3 regions of the Aminobacter sp. SR38 genome follow, and region 2 is predicted to be linked to each of the others. Evidence: riboswitches for the same ligand, from Rfam matches in the RefSeq annotation. Region 2 holds a riboswitch; each other region holds the start of a gene.
What was found. Region 2 has a riboswitch for cobalamin ahead of IG197_RS11910 (aromatic ring-hydroxylating dioxygenase subunit alpha). Riboswitches for the same ligand answer to the same signal wherever they lie in the genome.

Region 1: it holds a riboswitch for cobalamin, as region 2 does, so the genes downstream of both, IG197_RS20245 (ABC transporter substrate-binding protein) here and IG197_RS11910 (aromatic ring-hydroxylating dioxygenase subunit alpha) in region 2, are expected to answer to the same signal.
Region 3: it holds a riboswitch for cobalamin, as region 2 does, so the genes downstream of both, IG197_RS25605 (CbtB-domain containing protein) here and IG197_RS11910 (aromatic ring-hydroxylating dioxygenase subunit alpha) in region 2, are expected to answer to the same signal.

Annotation. Positions count from the first base shown of each region.
Region 1 is NZ_CP062112.1:4,123,216-4,128,626, forward strand. Features, by position in the region: gene IG197_RS20235 (glycosyltransferase family A protein) at 1-329, shown strand, start outside; gene IG197_RS20240 (nucleotidyltransferase family protein) at 329-1,810, shown strand; cobalamin riboswitch at 1,932-2,123, shown strand; gene IG197_RS20245 (ABC transporter substrate-binding protein) at 2,390-3,439, shown strand; gene IG197_RS20250 (iron ABC transporter permease) at 3,502-4,605, shown strand; gene IG197_RS20255 (ABC transporter ATP-binding protein) at 4,602-5,375, shown strand; gene IG197_RS20260 (LLM class flavin-dependent oxidoreductase) at 5,375-5,411, shown strand, end outside.
Region 2 is NZ_CP062112.1:2,420,187-2,425,597, forward strand. Features, by position in the region: gene IG197_RS11900 (ABC transporter ATP-binding protein) at 1-642, shown strand, start outside; gene IG197_RS11905 (hybrid-cluster NAD(P)-dependent oxidoreductase) at 692-1,789, opposite strand; gene IG197_RS11910 (aromatic ring-hydroxylating dioxygenase subunit alpha) at 1,812-3,059, opposite strand; cobalamin riboswitch at 3,177-3,384, opposite strand; gene metH (methionine synthase) at 3,472-5,411, opposite strand, start outside.
Region 3 is NZ_CP062112.1:5,233,746-5,239,156, forward strand. Features, by position in the region: gene IG197_RS25595 (DUF1624 domain-containing protein) at 1-417, opposite strand, end outside; gene IG197_RS25600 (gamma-glutamylcyclotransferase) at 539-1,228, shown strand; cobalamin riboswitch at 1,296-1,493, shown strand; gene IG197_RS25605 (CbtB-domain containing protein) at 1,528-1,704, shown strand; gene IG197_RS25610 (CbtA family protein) at 1,721-2,497, shown strand; gene cobU (bifunctional adenosylcobinamide kinase/adenosylcobinamide-phosphate guanylyltransferase) at 2,499-2,999, shown strand; gene cobO (cob(I)yrinic acid a,c-diamide adenosyltransferase) at 2,999-3,616, shown strand; gene cbiB (adenosylcobinamide-phosphate synthase CbiB) at 3,627-4,592, opposite strand; gene cobD (threonine-phosphate decarboxylase CobD) at 4,624-5,411, shown strand, end outside.

The sequences.
Region 1 (5,411 bases), 1.7 Mb from region 2:
GAACCTTTCGGCATGGCGAACCAGACGATGGCACCGGCAAGGTGACGCCCGGCTGGTCGCGCACGACGATGTTGGTCCGCAGCGAGGTGGCGCTTTCCGTCGGCCCGGTGATCGACCCGCCAGGCAACCGCGGTGACATGGTCGACTGGCTTGGCCGGGCCCGCGAAGACGGCCACCAGCTCGGCATGATCGATGAGGTCCTGGCCCTGCGCCGGATCCTGCCGGGAAGCATGTCCTACGGCCGCGATCCCGAGCGCGACCGTGGCTATCTCGAGGTCGCAAGAATGGCCATGCTGCGGCGCAAGCTCAAGAACGCCGGACAGGGCTGATGGCATCCACGTCACGCCGCATCGGCCGGCGCTTCCCCGACTATGGCTGGGCATGGCCAACCAACGGTCTCGACCAGTTGCTCAAGGCGGTGCTGTTGCCGGACCATGCGGTCGCGCAGACGCAGGCCTTGCGGTGGCTCGATGCCAACGACATCGATGCCGTCGAGTTCCGCGAGCACAGGCTGCTTGCCGCGATCGCCGACCGGTTCGGCAAGGCGCTGGCGATGCATCCCGCCTATCCGCGTCTCGCTGGCCTGCAGAAGATGCTGTGGACCAAGTCGCGGCTTGCCATGCGCGAGGCCGAGCCCGCACTGAGGGCCATCGTCGCGGCCGGCGTGCCGATCATGCTGCTCAAGGGCGCGAGCCGCATCGCGGTGGAGCCGGCGGCACAGCGCGGCCGGGTGGCGCACGACATCGACATCCTTGTGCACCCCGAGCACATGGTGGCCGCCTTCGACATGCTGCGTCATGGCGACTGGCAGGTGTCGACAGGGGTCAGTCCCCAATATCTCAAGCCGCGGTTAGCTGCGGTGCGGTCGATGAATTTCTTCAAGGGCAGCTATGGCGACATCGATCTGCACCAGGTCGCTTATGACTGGTCGCAGGCAGATGAGGCGGACGACGCTGCGGTTTGGCAGCGCGCCACGCCGGCCTCCTTCACCAGTCTCGACGTGCTGGTCCCTTCGACCGCCGACCGGGTGACGCTGGCGATCGGCCATGGCGGCCTCGACGCTCATACCCACAGCGACTGGCTGGTCGACACAGCCTCGGCGATCCGCGCCGGCGGCGTCGACTGGGCCGTGCTTTGCGACGTCGTCGCCCGCAGGCACCTTGCCGTGCCGACGGCGGTGGCGCTGAGCTATCTGAAAGCAGAGATGTCGGTGCCGGTTCCCGACGATGTGCTGGAGCAGGTGGTCGACATGGCCGATCGCGCCGGCGCCGCCCGTATCGCTGCCTTGCTGCAGGCCAAGCCGCGGACCGACTTCAAGGGTCTGACCTGGCTGTCACGCGGTGTCGCCAAGCAGTTGCGCATGCGCAAGAAACGCGCTGTCCGTGAGCGCGAGCTGCCCGGCGTCGTCTGGCACGGTCGGCGCACACAGGCGGGCGATGGTGCGGGGCAGGTCACCCCGGCACTGGCGCAGCAGGTGCCGTTGCCGCCGGCGGCAGTTGGCGGTGCGCCTGCCGAGATCGACATCGTCGTGCGGCTGGACGTGCCGCCGGTGCGCCGTCGCATCGAGATGGAGCTGAATGGCGGCGAATGCCATTTCGCGCGGCTGCGCTATCGCAAGCTGGGTAAATCAGGCGGCCGGCTGACTTTGCGGTTTCGCGGTACCATCCGGCCGGACCAGGCGGATGGCGCGTTGGTGCTGTCGGCGCGGCCGTCGCGACAGTTCCGCGCGTGGGAGCATCCCCAGACGGTCGCCACCTATGGTGCGGTGCCGTTCCAGATCGTCTCGGTGACCGTTTCGCCGGTTCGCTGAGTTGGAGAACAGTTTGCGCTGCCTGCAGTTCCGCGCAACCTGGTCTCCAGCATCGTCGCGGCTCAGGCAAATGCCGCCCTGTATAGTCCCGGATGGCAACTTGACTTTACCTTGGCCGTCGATAGGTTGGCGCCGTCATGGTCTTCCGCCGCGAGGTGGAAGCTAAGAGGGAATCCGGTGCGAAACCGGAGCTGTCCCGCAACTGTAAGCGGTGAGCCTATTGCCCCTGTGTCACTGGCATTCGTGCCGGGAAGACGGGCGACAAGGCTAGGACCCGCGAGCCAGGAGACCTGCCTGACAGAGTGAGATTCCGTGGTCGGGGTGTGCCACAGGAATGCCGGTTCCCGTCCGGAGGCCCGTTTGCGGCTTTCGCTAGGTCTGCATTTCCGCATCCCCGCCAGGGCAGGCAGAGGTTGGCGCGGCGATGTCGGGAAGAACGGTTTCCCAAGAATATCGAAAGCTTGGGCAGACGCATTCGTCGCCTGCTGCCGTGGCATCGCGCCTCTACCTATTGTCCCGGACGCCTTCCGGGCATGGCAACGCCAGGCGTTGCGCACCCCTTTCAAGCAAGGAGAGATCATGAACATCAGACATTGGATCCTTTGGCTCGGGCTCGCCGCGGCATCCGCCATTGGCCTTGCGCCGGCGGCCGCGGAAAGCTTCACCGACGATGCCGGCCGCAAGGTCGAGCTGGAACTGCCGATCAAGCGGGCGGTGATCTTCAACCGCTACGCGGTCGAGTTCGCCCGCGCCATTGGCGCCATCGACAAGGTCGTTGGCGTCGATGCCAGCACGATGCGGGATCCGACCTACTGGCCGCAGTTCAAGGAAGCCGACATTGTCGGCCAAGGCCAGACGCAGCCCAATTACGAGGCGATCGTTGCGCTCAAGCCGGACCTGGTCATCATCCCTCGCAACGGCGTCTATGAGGAGGCAGCCAAGCAGCTCGAAGCCTTCGACATTCCGGTGCTGGTCGTCACCGCCTGGGACACGCTGCAGCATGTCGAAAACGTGACATTGTTCGGCAAGCTGTTCGACGAGAAGGAAAAGGCCGATGCGCTGAACGCCTACTACACCAAGTACATGGACCTGCTGGCCGAGCGTCTGAAGGGCGTCGAGCGCAAGAAGGTTTATCTTGAAGAGGTCCGTGATCTCGTGACCGTCACGCCCGGCTCAGGCTGGCACGACATGATCGAGGCCGGCGGCGGCACCAATGTCTTCGGCGACATCGACATCAAGAAGGAGCCATCGTCGCGCGGCAACGAAAACAGCTTCACCGTCGATCCCGAGGAGATCATCGCGCGCAAGCCCGACCTTGTAATCAAGCTGCAGCCCGGCTCCTACCAGACCATCCCGGAGGCAAAATTCGCCGAGAGCTGGAGGGCGATCGTCGCGCGCGAGGAAATATCAGGCACGCCGGCAGGGCAGGCGGGCGATGTCCGCCTGATCAACTACTACCTCGCCGGCGGATCCTCCAAGGTCACCGGCGCGCTGCAAGTCGCCAAGTGGCTCTATCCCGACCTCTTCACCGACGTCGATCCCGAGGCTGCGATGAAGGAGTGGATCGAGCTCTACCAAGGCCTGCCGTTCCAGGGCGGCATGACCTACCAGGGCACAGCCTCCAACTGATCGACCAGTACGCCGCCGCCCGTCAGGCGGCGGCGTACCCTCTCAATCCGGAGCCTTAGACCATGGACATCGCAAGCAGTGCCGGTTTGGCGCGTGGCCAATCCGACGGCATTTCCAGCCTCTACCGCCGAGCCGGCTATCGCAAGGCGGCTGTCATCCTGTGCGCGCTGCTTGTGCTGCTGCTCGTCGCCGGCGGCGTTGCCATCGTCGGCATCGCCGAGACGGGGCTGGTGACGCTGCTCATGGTCATCCTGCAAAAGGTCTCGTTCGGCCATTTCGTCGCCGAGGTCGATCCGCAGCAGGCGCGGGTGCTCGTTTATCTGCGCCTGCCGCGCGTCGTCATGGCCATGGTAGCCGGTGGGTCACTGGCATTCGCCGGTGTTTTGATGCAGGCGATCACCCGCAATCCGCTGGTTAGCCCCTACACGATCGGCGTGTCCTCGGCGGCGGCCTTCGGTGCCTCGATCGCCATCATGTTCGGCATAGGCTTCAGCGCCGCCGGGCTCTATTTCGTGCCGCTGACGGCATTTCTGTTCGCGCTCGGCTGCGCCGTGCTGGTGTTCTCCATGGCTTGGCTGCGCGGCATGGGGGCACAGACGATGGTGTTGACCGGCATTGCCCTGATGTACCTGTTCAGCGCCATGACCGCAGCCGTGCAGTTCGTCGCCACCCAGGAGCAACTGGCCCGGGTCGTGCACTGGACGTTCGGCAGCCTGAACGGCATCGGCTGGGATGCGGTTGCCGTCTCTGGTGCGGCACTGCTGGTCGCCCTGCCGCTGGCTCAGTCGCGGGCCTGGCAATTCAACGCGTTGACGAGCGCCGGCGACGACGTTTCGCGTTCGCTCGGCATCAATGTCGCGCTGCTGCGCGGCATCGCCGTCGTGCTGTCGGTGGTGGTCTCGGCGGTGGTCATCAGCTTCACCGGCGTGATCGGCTTTGTCGGGTTGATCGGGCCGCATGTCGCCCGGCTGCTGATCGGCAGCGACCATCGCCATCTCATCCCGTTTTCGGCGATCTGCGGCGCCATGCTGCTGCTTCTGGCCGACACTGTCGGGCGCATGGCGTTCAGCCCGACAGTCATTCCGGTCGGCATCGTCGTCGCCTTCGTCGGCGTGCCGCTGTTCCTGCACCTGATCCTGTCCAGGCGCTCGGAGTATTTTTCATGAGCGACTATCTTTCCGTCGACAAGGTCAGCTTCGGTTATGGCAGCCGCCCCGTGCTGCGCGAGGTCTCGGTCGGGCTGACGAAGGGCGACATACTCGGCCTCATCGGCCCCAATGGTGCCGGCAAGTCGACCCTGGTGCGGACCGTGCTCGGCCTTGCCACGCCGTCGTCGGGGCGGATCCTGCTCGACGGCCACGACATCCGCGCAATGTCGCCCAAAGTCCGCGCCCGCCGGATCGCCTATGTGCCGCAATCCTCGCCGCTCAGCTTTCCAGCGACGGTGTTCGAGACCTGCCTGCTCGGTCGCACACCGCATATGGGGGCGAGCCCGAGCCGTGGTGATCTCGCCGTCGTCGAGGACATGCTCAGGCGGCTGCGCCTCGAGGATTTCGCCTTCCGTCCGATGTCGGAGCTCAGCGGCGGCGAACGCCAGCGTGTGATGCTTGCGCGTGCCCTGGCGCAGGAGACCGAGGTGCTGGTGCTCGACGAGCCGACGAGCGCGCTCGACATCGGCAACCAGCTATTCACCCTGCGCGTGGTGGCCGAGATCGCGCGCGAACGAGGTGTGACGGCACTGGTCGCCATCCATGACCTGTCGCTCGCCGCCCGCTTTTCCGACAGCCTGCTCCTGCTCGACAAGGGCGCCGTTGTCGGCCATGGCAACTGGCGGAGCACGTTGACCGAACAGACGGTGCGCGACGTCTATGGCGTCAATGTCGAGATCGGGCTGCTGCGCGACATTCCCGTTTTTGCCCCGCACGAGCTGACCTGATGCGGCTCGACATTACAGGCTTTGCGCGAGGGGGAA
Region 2 (5,411 bases):
AAGTCGAGCCTGTTGTCGCTGATCGCCCGGCTGCAGCCGCTGCAGAGCGGATCGATCTCGGTCGACGGCCTGCCGGTCGACACGACGCCAAGCCGCCAGCTGGCCAGGACGCTCGCCATATTGCGCCAGGACCCGGCGGTGGCAAGCCGGCTCAAGGTGCGCGAACTCGTCGGCTTCGGCCGCTTTCCGCACCAGCGCGGGCGAATCGACGCAAACGACATGAAGCTGATCGAGGCGGCCTTGCAGCAGTTCGGCCTGATGGATCTCGCCGACCGCTTCCTCGACAATCTGTCGGGCGGCCAGCGCCAGCGCGCCATGGTCGCCATGGCCTTCTGCCAGGGCACCGACTACATGCTGCTGGACGAACCGCTGAACAATCTCGACATGCTGTTTGCCCGCCAGTTGATGCGTGACCTGCGCGCGGCCGCCGACAACGACAAACGCACCGTCATCGTCGTGCTGCACGACATCAATCACGCCGCCGTCTATGCCGACCGGATCGTTGCAATGAAATCGGGGTGCGTCGTCGCCGACGGATCGCCGGCCGAGGTACTTCAGCCCGACATGCTGGCCCGCGTCTTTGGCTACGGCATGGACGTCATCGACGTCGGCGGCGCGCCGCTGGTGCTGCACCACCGCTGACTTTTCCCAACTCCGGACGGAAAACGCTGCACGGTTTTCCTGACTTGCGCTACGCCTCGACCTCGATCGCCGACAGCGGCTTCGAGCAGCAGGCAAGGATGAAGCCATCGTCGATCTCGTGGTCGAGGATGCCGCCATTGTGGCTCATCTCGACCTCGCCGGAGAGCTTCCTGACCTTGCAGGTGCCGCATAGGCCGAACTCGCAGGCCGCCGGAATACGCACGCCCGAAGCACGCGCCGTCTGCAGCACGGTCTGGCCCGAGAGGCAGTCGGCGTCGACATCAGACAACGCGAAACGAACCGGCAGGACGGCATCCGGCACAGTCTCGCTGTCCTCGCCCGGCGTCGAGAACGGCGCGGGGACCTCCTCGACGGCAGGTGCGGCAAAGCTTTCCTGATGGTAGCGGGACATGTCGAAGCCGGAAGACTCGAGCATGCCGCGCACCGCACGCATGAAGGGGTCTGGGCCGCAGCAGAACACCTCACGCTCGCGAAAGTCGGGCGACAGCAACGGCAGTCGCACCGCATCGATGCGGCCCATATGGCCGAACCAGCCTTCGCGGCTCGACCGCTCCTCGATCATGAAACCGAGCGACAGTCCGGGCATGTGTGTGCCCAGCAGTTCGAGCTCCTTCCGGAAGATGATTTCTTCCGGACGGCGCGCGCAGTTGACGAAGGATACGTCCGTCCACGGCGCGCAGTCGTTGAGCCAGCGCAGCATCGACATCATCGGCGTGATGCCGGACCCGGCCGAGACGAACAGATATTTGGCGGCCGGATGCTGGTGCAGCGAGAAGTCGCCTGAAGGGCCATAGGCCTTGATGCGGACGCCCGGCTTCAGATGGTCGAACATCCAGCGTGTGCCGACGCTGCCCGCCTGCGCCTTGACGGTGACGGCGATGGAGAACGGCCGCGACGGGCTGGACGACAGCGTGTAGGTGCGCATGACGGGTGCCGGTTCGGCCGGCAGTTCGAGCGTCACGAACTGGCCCGGCTTGTAGCGGAACCAGGTCTGGTTGTCGGAGCGGAAGGTGAAAGTCCTGACGTCGGGCGCCTCGTCGGTGACGCCGATGACCTCCAGCACCTGGAGCCGGTCGTTCCAGGGCGCCATTTCGTCGAGGTTGCGGTAAAGGCCAAGCTCGGTCATCGCGTTCATGCCCCTCTCCCGGTCAGGCGACGTTGCGCAGGACCGGCTTGCCGCCGTCGGCCAGCCGCGGTTCGATGAAGCCGACGTACCATTCGATGAACTGCATGACGCCGCCCTCGTGTTCCTCCGAATAAGGCCCGGGCTCGTAGGCCGGCGATTTGATGCCGAAGGCATTTTCCTCGACGATGCGGCGGTCCTGGTCGTTGGTCTCGGTCCAGACATGGGTCAGTTCGGCCAGGTCGTAGTCGACGCCTTCGACGGCATCCTTGTGAACCAGCCATTTGGTGGTGACGGCCGTTTCCGTGGCGCTGATCGGCAGCACGCGGAAGGTGACGGCATGGTCGCCGAGCACATGGTTCCAGGTTGTCGGATAGTGATAGAGCAGCAGCGTGCCGATCCTGTCGGCCGAGACGCTGTCGGAGAGGTTTTTCCGCACTGCACGCTTGCCCGACATGGTGTAGCTCACCGCGTCACGCAGCAGTGGCGCGCGTGTCGCCCTGTACTGGCCGCCGGCATCGATGCGGAACTTGCTCGGCAACCCCACCGCCTCGCACTTTGCCCAGTGCGCCAGCATTTCGGGATCGCTTTCGGCGCCATTGACGCCGGTAACGTTCGGCGCCTCGGGAAAGGTCTTGCACAGCTCAGGGTGATTGCCGGCGCAGTGGTAACACTCGCGGTTGTTTTCCCAGACCAGCTTCCAGTTTCCCTTCTCGACGATTGTGCTTTCGAAGGCGACCTTGGCTTCGCGCAGCCGGTGCGGCAGCAGGTACGGCTCGACCATGCCCCGCATCGGCGCGAAGTCGGCGGGCTCGTCGGCGAGGCAGATGAAGATGTAGCCGCCGACGGATTCGCAGGCGACCGGCTTCAGGCCGAACTGGCTCTTGTCGAAACCTTCCGCCATCTGGCGCGCGAACAGCAGGCGGCCGTCGAGTTCGTAGGTCCACTGGTGATAGGGGCAGACGAGCTTGGCCGCCGTACCCTTGTCCGTGGTGCAGACGCGGCTGCCGCGATGCCGGCAGGAATTGTGGAAGGCGCGCAACTCACCCTTCTGGTCGCGGACGAGCACGACGGGATAGTCGCCGACCTGGACGGTGAAGAAGCTGCCCGGCTTGGCCAGTTCGCAGTCATGGCCGACAAACAGCCAGTCGCGGTACCAGATCAGCTCGAGGTCGAGCCGGTAGAAATCCGGGTCGGTGTAAAAGGGCTGTGCCAGGCTGAACCCGTCGCGGCGTCCGCGCAGCAGCTTCAGCATTTCGTTCTTCGCATCCATGTCCTGTCCTCGCACCAAGGACTGAACGGGTGGCTTGATTTGGGAAGAACGCCAGCCGGCGGACGCAGAGGTCCGTGCAGCAACGATCCGCCTCTTGACCGCCCACCGCGATCAGTCGAGTTCTGTCAGGTTCAAGGCTGGTTTCCGGGCTTCGGAGCTGTCCTTTCGGACTGTCTCGACACCTTCCCAGGCCGGCTGGCCCAGTGGTCTCCCGTCGAAACAATAACTCCGCCACCGTTGCGGGGGCAGCGCCGGCTTCTCACCGGCTTCCCAATTCTCCGCTTCGTCTCACACTCGAAGCAGCACCTTGAACATGACCGGATCAGACCACGGATTGGTGGCCGGGCACGAGCATGAAAACGACACGGGCTCAGCGCAAAGGCGACAGAGCCCATGTGATGTCACCGTGTTGCTATTCGGCCGCTTCGGCGAACGATGCCGGCACATAGTTGAGGATCGGCCCGAGCCAGCGCTCGACCTCGGCGATGGTCATGCCCTTGCGCCGCGCATAATCCTCGACCTGGTCGCGCTCGACCTTGGCGACGCCGAAATAATAACTCTCGGGGTGGGCGAGATAGATGCCGGAGACCGACGAGCCCGGCCACATCGCCATGCTTTCGGTGAGGCTGACGCCGGCGGTTTTCTCGGCATCGAGCAGGCGGAACAAGGTCACCTTTTCGGTGTGGTCGGGCTGGGCGGGATAGCCCGGCGCCGGACGGATGCCGCGATAGGGCTCACCGATCAGGTCGTCGGGCGCGAGGTTTTCATCAGGCGCGTAGCCCCAGAACTCCTTGCGCACCTTCTCGTGCATGCGTTCAGCGAAGGCCTCTGCGAAACGGTCGGCCAGCGCCTTGACCATGATCGAGGAGTAGTCGTCATTGGCGCGTTCGAAGCGCTCGGCGATCGCCACTTCCTCGATGCCTGCAGTGACCACGAAGCCGCCGAGATAATCCGGCTTGCCGCTGTCGGCGGGAGCGATGAAGTCGGCCAGTGCGACATTGGCCTTGCCGTCGCGCTTGGTCAGCTGCTGGCGCAGGGTGAAGAAGGTGGCAAGCTCCTCGCTGCGTGCCTCGTCGGTGAACAGCCTGACGTCGTCGCCGACCGAATTGGCCGGCCAGAAGCCGATGACGGCCTTGGGCGCGAACCATGTCTCGTCGATGATCTTGCGGAGCATCGCCTGCGCGTCGTCGAACAGCTGGCGCGCCGCGGCGCCCTGCTTCTCGTCCTCGAGGATCTTGGGGTAACGGCCCTTGAGTTCCCAGGTCTGGAAGAACGGCGTCCAGTCGATGTAGCGGGCCAGTTCGGCCAGGTCCCAGGCTTCGAACACCCTGGTGCCGAGGAAGGTTGGCTTCGGCGGCGCATAAGATGACCAGTCGACCTTGTGCGCATTGGCACGCGCCTTGGCCAACGGCAATCGCTGCTTGTCAGCTTCGGCGCGGTGATGGGCGTCGGCGACCTTCTGGTATTCGGCTTGCACCTGTTCAACGTAGCTGCCCTTGGCCTCAGGGGACAGCAGGTTGGAGACAACGCCAACAGCGCGGCTGGCATCGGTGACGTAGACTGTCTGGCCGGCGCTGTAGCGGGGATGGATCTTCACCGCGGTGTGGACGCGACTCGTGGTGGCGCCGCCGATCAGCAGCGGAATGTCGAACCCCTCGCGCTCCATTTCGGCGGCGACATGCGCCATTTCGTCGAGCGAGGGCGTGATCAGGCCGGACAGGCCAATGATGTCGACCTTCTCGTCCTTGGCAACCTGGAGGATCTTGGTTGCCGGCACCATGACGCCGAGATCGATGATCTCGTAGTTGTTGCAGGCCAGCACGACGCCGACGATGTTCTTGCCGATGTCATGGACGTCGCCCTTCACCGTTGCCATCAAAATCTTGCCGGCAGTCTGGCGTTCGCCATTGTCGATGCCGTTAGCGGCGTTGGCCGCCTTTTCCGCCTCCATATGTGGCAGCAAGCCGGCCACCGCCTGCTTCATGACACGGGCCGACTTGACGACCTGCGGCAGGAACATCTTGCCGGCACCGAACAGATCGCCGACGACATTCATGCCGGCCATCAGTGGGCCTTCGATGACGTGCAGCGGACGCTCGGCCCTCAGCCGCGCCTCGTCGGTATCGGCGTCGATGAACTCGGTGATGCCGTTGACCAGAGCGTGACTGATGCGTTGCTCGACAGGCCAGTCACGCCAGGCAAGGTCGCGCTCCTTGGCTTCCTTGCCGGCCGCGCCCTTGAAGCGCTCGGCAATGTCCAGCAGCCTTTCGGTGGCGGTGCCGCCGGCCTTGGGCAGGCGGTTGAGCACGACGTCCTCACAGGCCTCGCGCAACTCCGGGTCGATCGATTCAT
Region 3 (5,411 bases), 2.8 Mb from region 2:
CACCGGCGGGACGCGTAGGAAGGCAAGGCCAAGCACGCTGGCGAGCGCGATATGATGCAGGATGCCGAAGAAGATGAAGGTGTCTGGCGTGGCGAACCAGGTGGCGACGGTGATCGCTAGTGCCGCCGCTGTCACCATGGCGAGCCGCCTGAAATAGCCGGGCCAGCGGATGCCCTTGGCATGTGCCAGCACCAGGCTGACACCGACGAGGAACAGGAAGCTCGAGGCGATGCAGCGCGCGAACAGCTTCCAGTTGCCATAGGCGGTCATGCCCGGATCGGCATAACCGAAGAATTCGAGGTCCCAGGCGAAGTGGTAGATCGCCATGGCGATCAGGGCTACGCCGCGGGCGATGTCGATGACCGATACGCGCCGAGAAGGTGCTTTGATCTGGTCGGGGTCCGGTTGCATCGTCATGTTGTTCGCTTCTGCGTTTTCGGGTGTTGCAGCGCCCATGCAGCACTATCATGGTTGAAGCGGGGCGGAAGAGAGCAGAACTGTCTGTCGTGCACAGGGTTAAGCAATTGATGGGGCGGGCATGAGCGGACGAAAGATGGCGCTGACCGAGGAGCTGGTGGCGCGTTGCCATCGCGAGGTCGCTGACACGGGCCCCGACCCCGATGCGATGCATCTCGACGACGCCGACTATGAGGTGATGATCGACGAGACGCTTGCCGCGCGTCCCGGCAATGGACCGTTGTGGCTGTTTGCCTATGGATCGCTGATCTGGAAACCCGAGGTGGAGCACACCGACGAAAGGGTGGCGCTGGCGCGCGGCTGGCACCGTTCGTTCTGCATCAACATGACCCGCTGGCGCGCCACAAAGGCTGAGCCTGGACTGATGATGGGCATGGATCGCGGCGGCCAGTGCAAGGGCGTGGCGCTCAGGCTGACGGACGGCGACCGCCGCGAGCAGCTGGACAAGCTGTTTCGCCGCGAGATGACGCTGAAACCCTCCACCTACAAGCCGCGCTGGCTGAAGCTCGCCACCGATGAAGGTCCGTTGACCGCGCTCGCCTTCGTCATCAACCGCAAAGGCCACGCCTATGCCGGCGCGCTGGGCGAGGACGCGGTGGCGGAGCGACTGGCGACGACCTGCGGCCATTGGGGTTCGGCTGCGGACTATCTCTATAATGTGGTCAGCAACCTCGAGCAGCGGGCGATCCACGACCGGCATCTGTGGCGGCTCCAGCATCTGGTGGCCGAGCGAATCGTGGCCCGCGGATGATCGCCGGAACGCCGCTTTCGAGCGCGGCGGCGTCGGAATTTGGTTTGCCGCCCAAGCCATTTGTTTCTATAGTTGCGGCGTCGTCGGTTCCGTTACGGAATCAAGAGGGAATGCGGTAAGGGCCATTTGAAGGTCCAAAGCCGTGGCTGCCCCCGCAACTGTATGCGGTTAGCTCTCCTCAAATGCCACTGAAGCTTGCTTCGGGAAGGCGGGGAAGGGTGCCGATCCGCAAGCCAGGAGACCTGCCGGCGACAGGCACTTATCTCTGTGCCCTCGGGTGGAGGGCGAAAGGACTTGTGATGAACACTGTTTCTGCTCTCGGCACCGACGTCTCTTCGCAGTCGCGTAGCATGCAGCTGGCGCTTGCCGCGCTGCTCGGCCTTTTCGTTGTTGGCTTCCTCGGGTTCTCGCATATGGACGTGGTGCACAACGCTGCCCACGACTATCGCCACTCGATGGCTTTCCCCTGCCACTAACCAAGGCGATCCAACAATGTCCATCTTCAGAAACGTCGTGTTCATCGCGGCGATCAGCGGGCTATTGGCAGGCGTGGTCCTTGCCGCACTCCAGACCTATGCAACCGTCCCGCTGATCCTCAAGGCGGAGACCTATGAGAACGCCGGCGGTGGCCATGAGCACGCCGCGGCACCAGTTGCCGGTACTGAGGCGACCGCCCCTGCGGCCGGCGCCGAAACCACGGCGGCACAGACTGCGGCGCCAGCCGAAGAAGAAGCCTGGGCTCCGGCCGACGGCGCTGAACGTTTTGCCTATTCGGCGCTCGCCAATATCGTCAGCGGCATCGCTTTCGGCCTGATCCTGATCGCCGTTTCCGAGTTTGCCGGTGGCATCGCCAACTGGCGCCAGGGCGTGTTCTGGGGCTTTGCCGGCTTTGCCGTGTTTACCCTGGCTCCCGGTCTTGGCCTGCCGCCGGAGCTGCCGGCGATGCCGGCCGCCGATCTTGGCGCACGCCAGATCTGGTGGACGCTGACCGTCGTCGCCACCGCGGCGGGTCTCGCGCTGATCGCCTTCAAGCAGTCGCTGCCGCTGGCGATACTCGGTGTGGTGCTGATCGTTGCGCCGCACATCGTCGGTGCACCGCAACCGGAAAGCCACGAGTCGCCGATTCCAGCAGACCTGCACCACAGCTTCGTCGTCGCCGTCACCATCACCAATCTGGTGTTCTGGGTCGTGCTGGGTGCGGTGGCGGGCTATGTGCGCAACCGCTTCATGAGCGAGCCGGCGCCGTCTCTGAACAGCCGCCTTGCCTGAGATGCTGACCCTCCTGCTCGGCGGCGCGCGCTCCGGCAAGAGCGCGCATGCCGAGCAGCTCATCACCCAATTTCCTGCGCCGTGGACCTATGTTGCCACGGCGCAGGCTTATGACGACGAGATGCGTGAGCGCATTTCGATCCATCTGGGACGCCGTGGCGAGGGCTGGCGGACGCTCGACGCGCCGCTGGATCTGGTCGGCGCGCTCGCCAGCCTGCCCGATGGCGCGCCTGTTCTGGTCGACTGCCTGACGCTTTGGCTTACCAATCATCTGCTGGCCGATCATGACGTCGAGGCCGAATGTGCGGCGCTCGTCGAGGCACTGTCGCGTCCGCGCGGGCCGTGGTTCGTGGTCTCCAACGAGGTTGGGCTCGGCATCGTGCCCGACAATGCACTGGCCCGCCGTTTTCGTGACGATGCCGGCAGGCTCAATCAGAAGGTGGCGGCCGTGGCCGAAGAGGTGCTGTTTCTTGTCGCCGGCCTGCCGATGAAGGTGAAATGATGAAGACGATCGACGAGCAGGAAGCCGAACGTCACCGCGCCAAGATGGCCAAGCGCAAGGCGGTTCAGGATGCCGAGGTCGCCGGCAAGACCATCGTCGAGAAGGGGCTGCTGATCGTCAACACGGGTCCCGGCAAGGGCAAGTCGACCGCGGCATTCGGTCTGGCGCTGCGCATGCTGGGTTATGGCCAGCGGGTTGGCGTCGTGCAGTTCATCAAGGGCGCCTGGCATTCGGGCGAGCAGGACGCATTCGCCGCCTTCGGTGACCGCGCCGTCTGGCACACGATGGGCGAGGGCTTTACCTGGGAGACGCAGGACATCAAGCGCGACATCGCCGCCGCCGAAGCAGCCTGGGCAAAGGCGCAGGAACTGCTGGCCGACCCGACAATTTCGCTTGTCGTGCTCGACGAGCTCAATATCGCACTGCGCTATGACTATCTCGATCTGGAGGCGGTGGTCGCGACGCTGAAGAACCGTCGCGAGGGCCTGCATGTCGTGGTCACCGGCCGCAACGCCAAGCCGGCGCTGGTCGAGGCTGCCGACCTTGTCACCGAGATGGGCGCGACCAAGCATCACTTCTCGGCCGGCGTGAAGGCTCAGAAGGGAATCGAGTTCTAGCGCTGCTGTGTCAGAGCCAGATGGCGAAGCCGATCAGGCCGATGGCGCCGACCAGGATGGCGTCGGCGGTCCAGTAGAGGCGGAGTGCTGCGCGGATATCCCGGGCATTGGCGTCCCGGCGGCCGCCCGCGCCCATGAAGGCGTCCTCGACCAAAACGCCGCCATAGGCGCGAGGGCCGGCAAGGGCGAGGCCGAGCGCGCCGGCCATGGCGGCCTCGGGCCAGCCGGCATTGGGTGAACGATGTTTTTGGGCGTCGCGCCAGACGGCCTCCCAGGCGGCCTTCGGGTCGGCGCCGGGCACGAGAAAGGCGGCGAGCACGATGGCAAGCGCGGTCAGGCGTGAGGCCGGCAGGTTGATGAGGTCGTCGAAACGGGCGGCGGCCCAGCCGAAGGCTCCGTGGCGGCTGGTGCGGTGGCCGATCATCGAATCGGCGGTGTTGGCCGCCTTGTAGGCGGCACCTCCAGCGAAACCTGAGATGGCGAGCCAGAAGGCAGGTGCGGTGATGCCGTCGGAGAAGTTTTCGGCCAGGCTCTCGATTGCGGCACGGCTGACGCCTGCTTCGTCGAGACGCTCGGGGTCGCGGCCGACGATCTGCGACACGGCCTTGCGGCCGGCAATGATACCGCCGCTGTCGAGCGCGTCGGCGACCGCCTTCACATGGCTGCCGAGGCTGCGCTGGGCGACGAGGCTGGAAGCGGCGATGGCGGTCAAGAGCATGCCGAGGGGCAGCAAACCGAACAGCCGCTCCAGGGCGAAGGCGATTGTGGCGGGCACTGTGACGATGACGACGAGGGCGGCGACACCCCAGATGCGGCGCTGAGCGTCGGTATCGGTGGCTCGGTTGAGGCTGATGTCGAGAAAGGATATCAGCTTACCGATCCAGATGACCGGATGACCGATCTTGCGCACAAGCCGGTCCGGATAGCCGAGACCGAGTTCAACCAGAAGCGACAGGAAGGCGAGCGGAAAAGACATGACGCTTCTTGCAGGACGTAGGACAGGGACCGTGGACCACGGCGGCAGCCTGGAACGGGCGAGGGCGCTGTTTCCGGGAGCGCCCGAGCCATTCGTCGACCTGTCGACCGGGATCAATCCAAACTCCTATCCGCTTTTCGAGCTGCCTGCCACAGCCTTGTCGCGCCTGCCCGAGCCGGGTCGGGCGCGCGACCTCGCAGCGGTTGCCGCAACTGCTTACGGTGCGCCCTCGGCCGCCCATGTGGTGCCGGCGCCGGGCACGCAGATTCTATTGCCGCGCATCGCCTCGCTGGTGCGGTCCGGCCGCGCCCTCGTGCTCGGGCCGACCTATCAGGAACACGCCCGCGCCGCTGCGATCGCCGGTCATCAGGTGGCCGAGACGCGCGATTTCGGGCAGCTTTTCGACGCCGACCTCGCCGTCGTGGTCAATCCGAACAACCCTGACGGCCGTGTCGTGCAGCGCAAGGACCTGCTTGAACTGGCCGCCAGCCTGCGCGCCCGCGGTGGGCTTCTGGTCGTCGACGAGGCGTTCATGGACGTCGGCCCGCAGGCGCAGAGCCTTGCCGGCGACGTCGAACATAGTGGCCTCGTGGTGCTGCGCTCCTTCGGCAAGTTCTACGGGCTGGCCGGCATCCGTCTCGGCTTTGCACTGGCCCACCCCGATATCGCCGGTCGACTGGAGGAAGAGCTCGGGCCCTGGTCGGTGGCCGTACCGTCGCTCGAGTATGGCATCAAGGCACTGTCGGATGCTGACTGGCAGCGTGAGATGCGGACGACGCTGGCGCATGCCGCGCATCGTCTCGACCAGGCCTTTGCCCG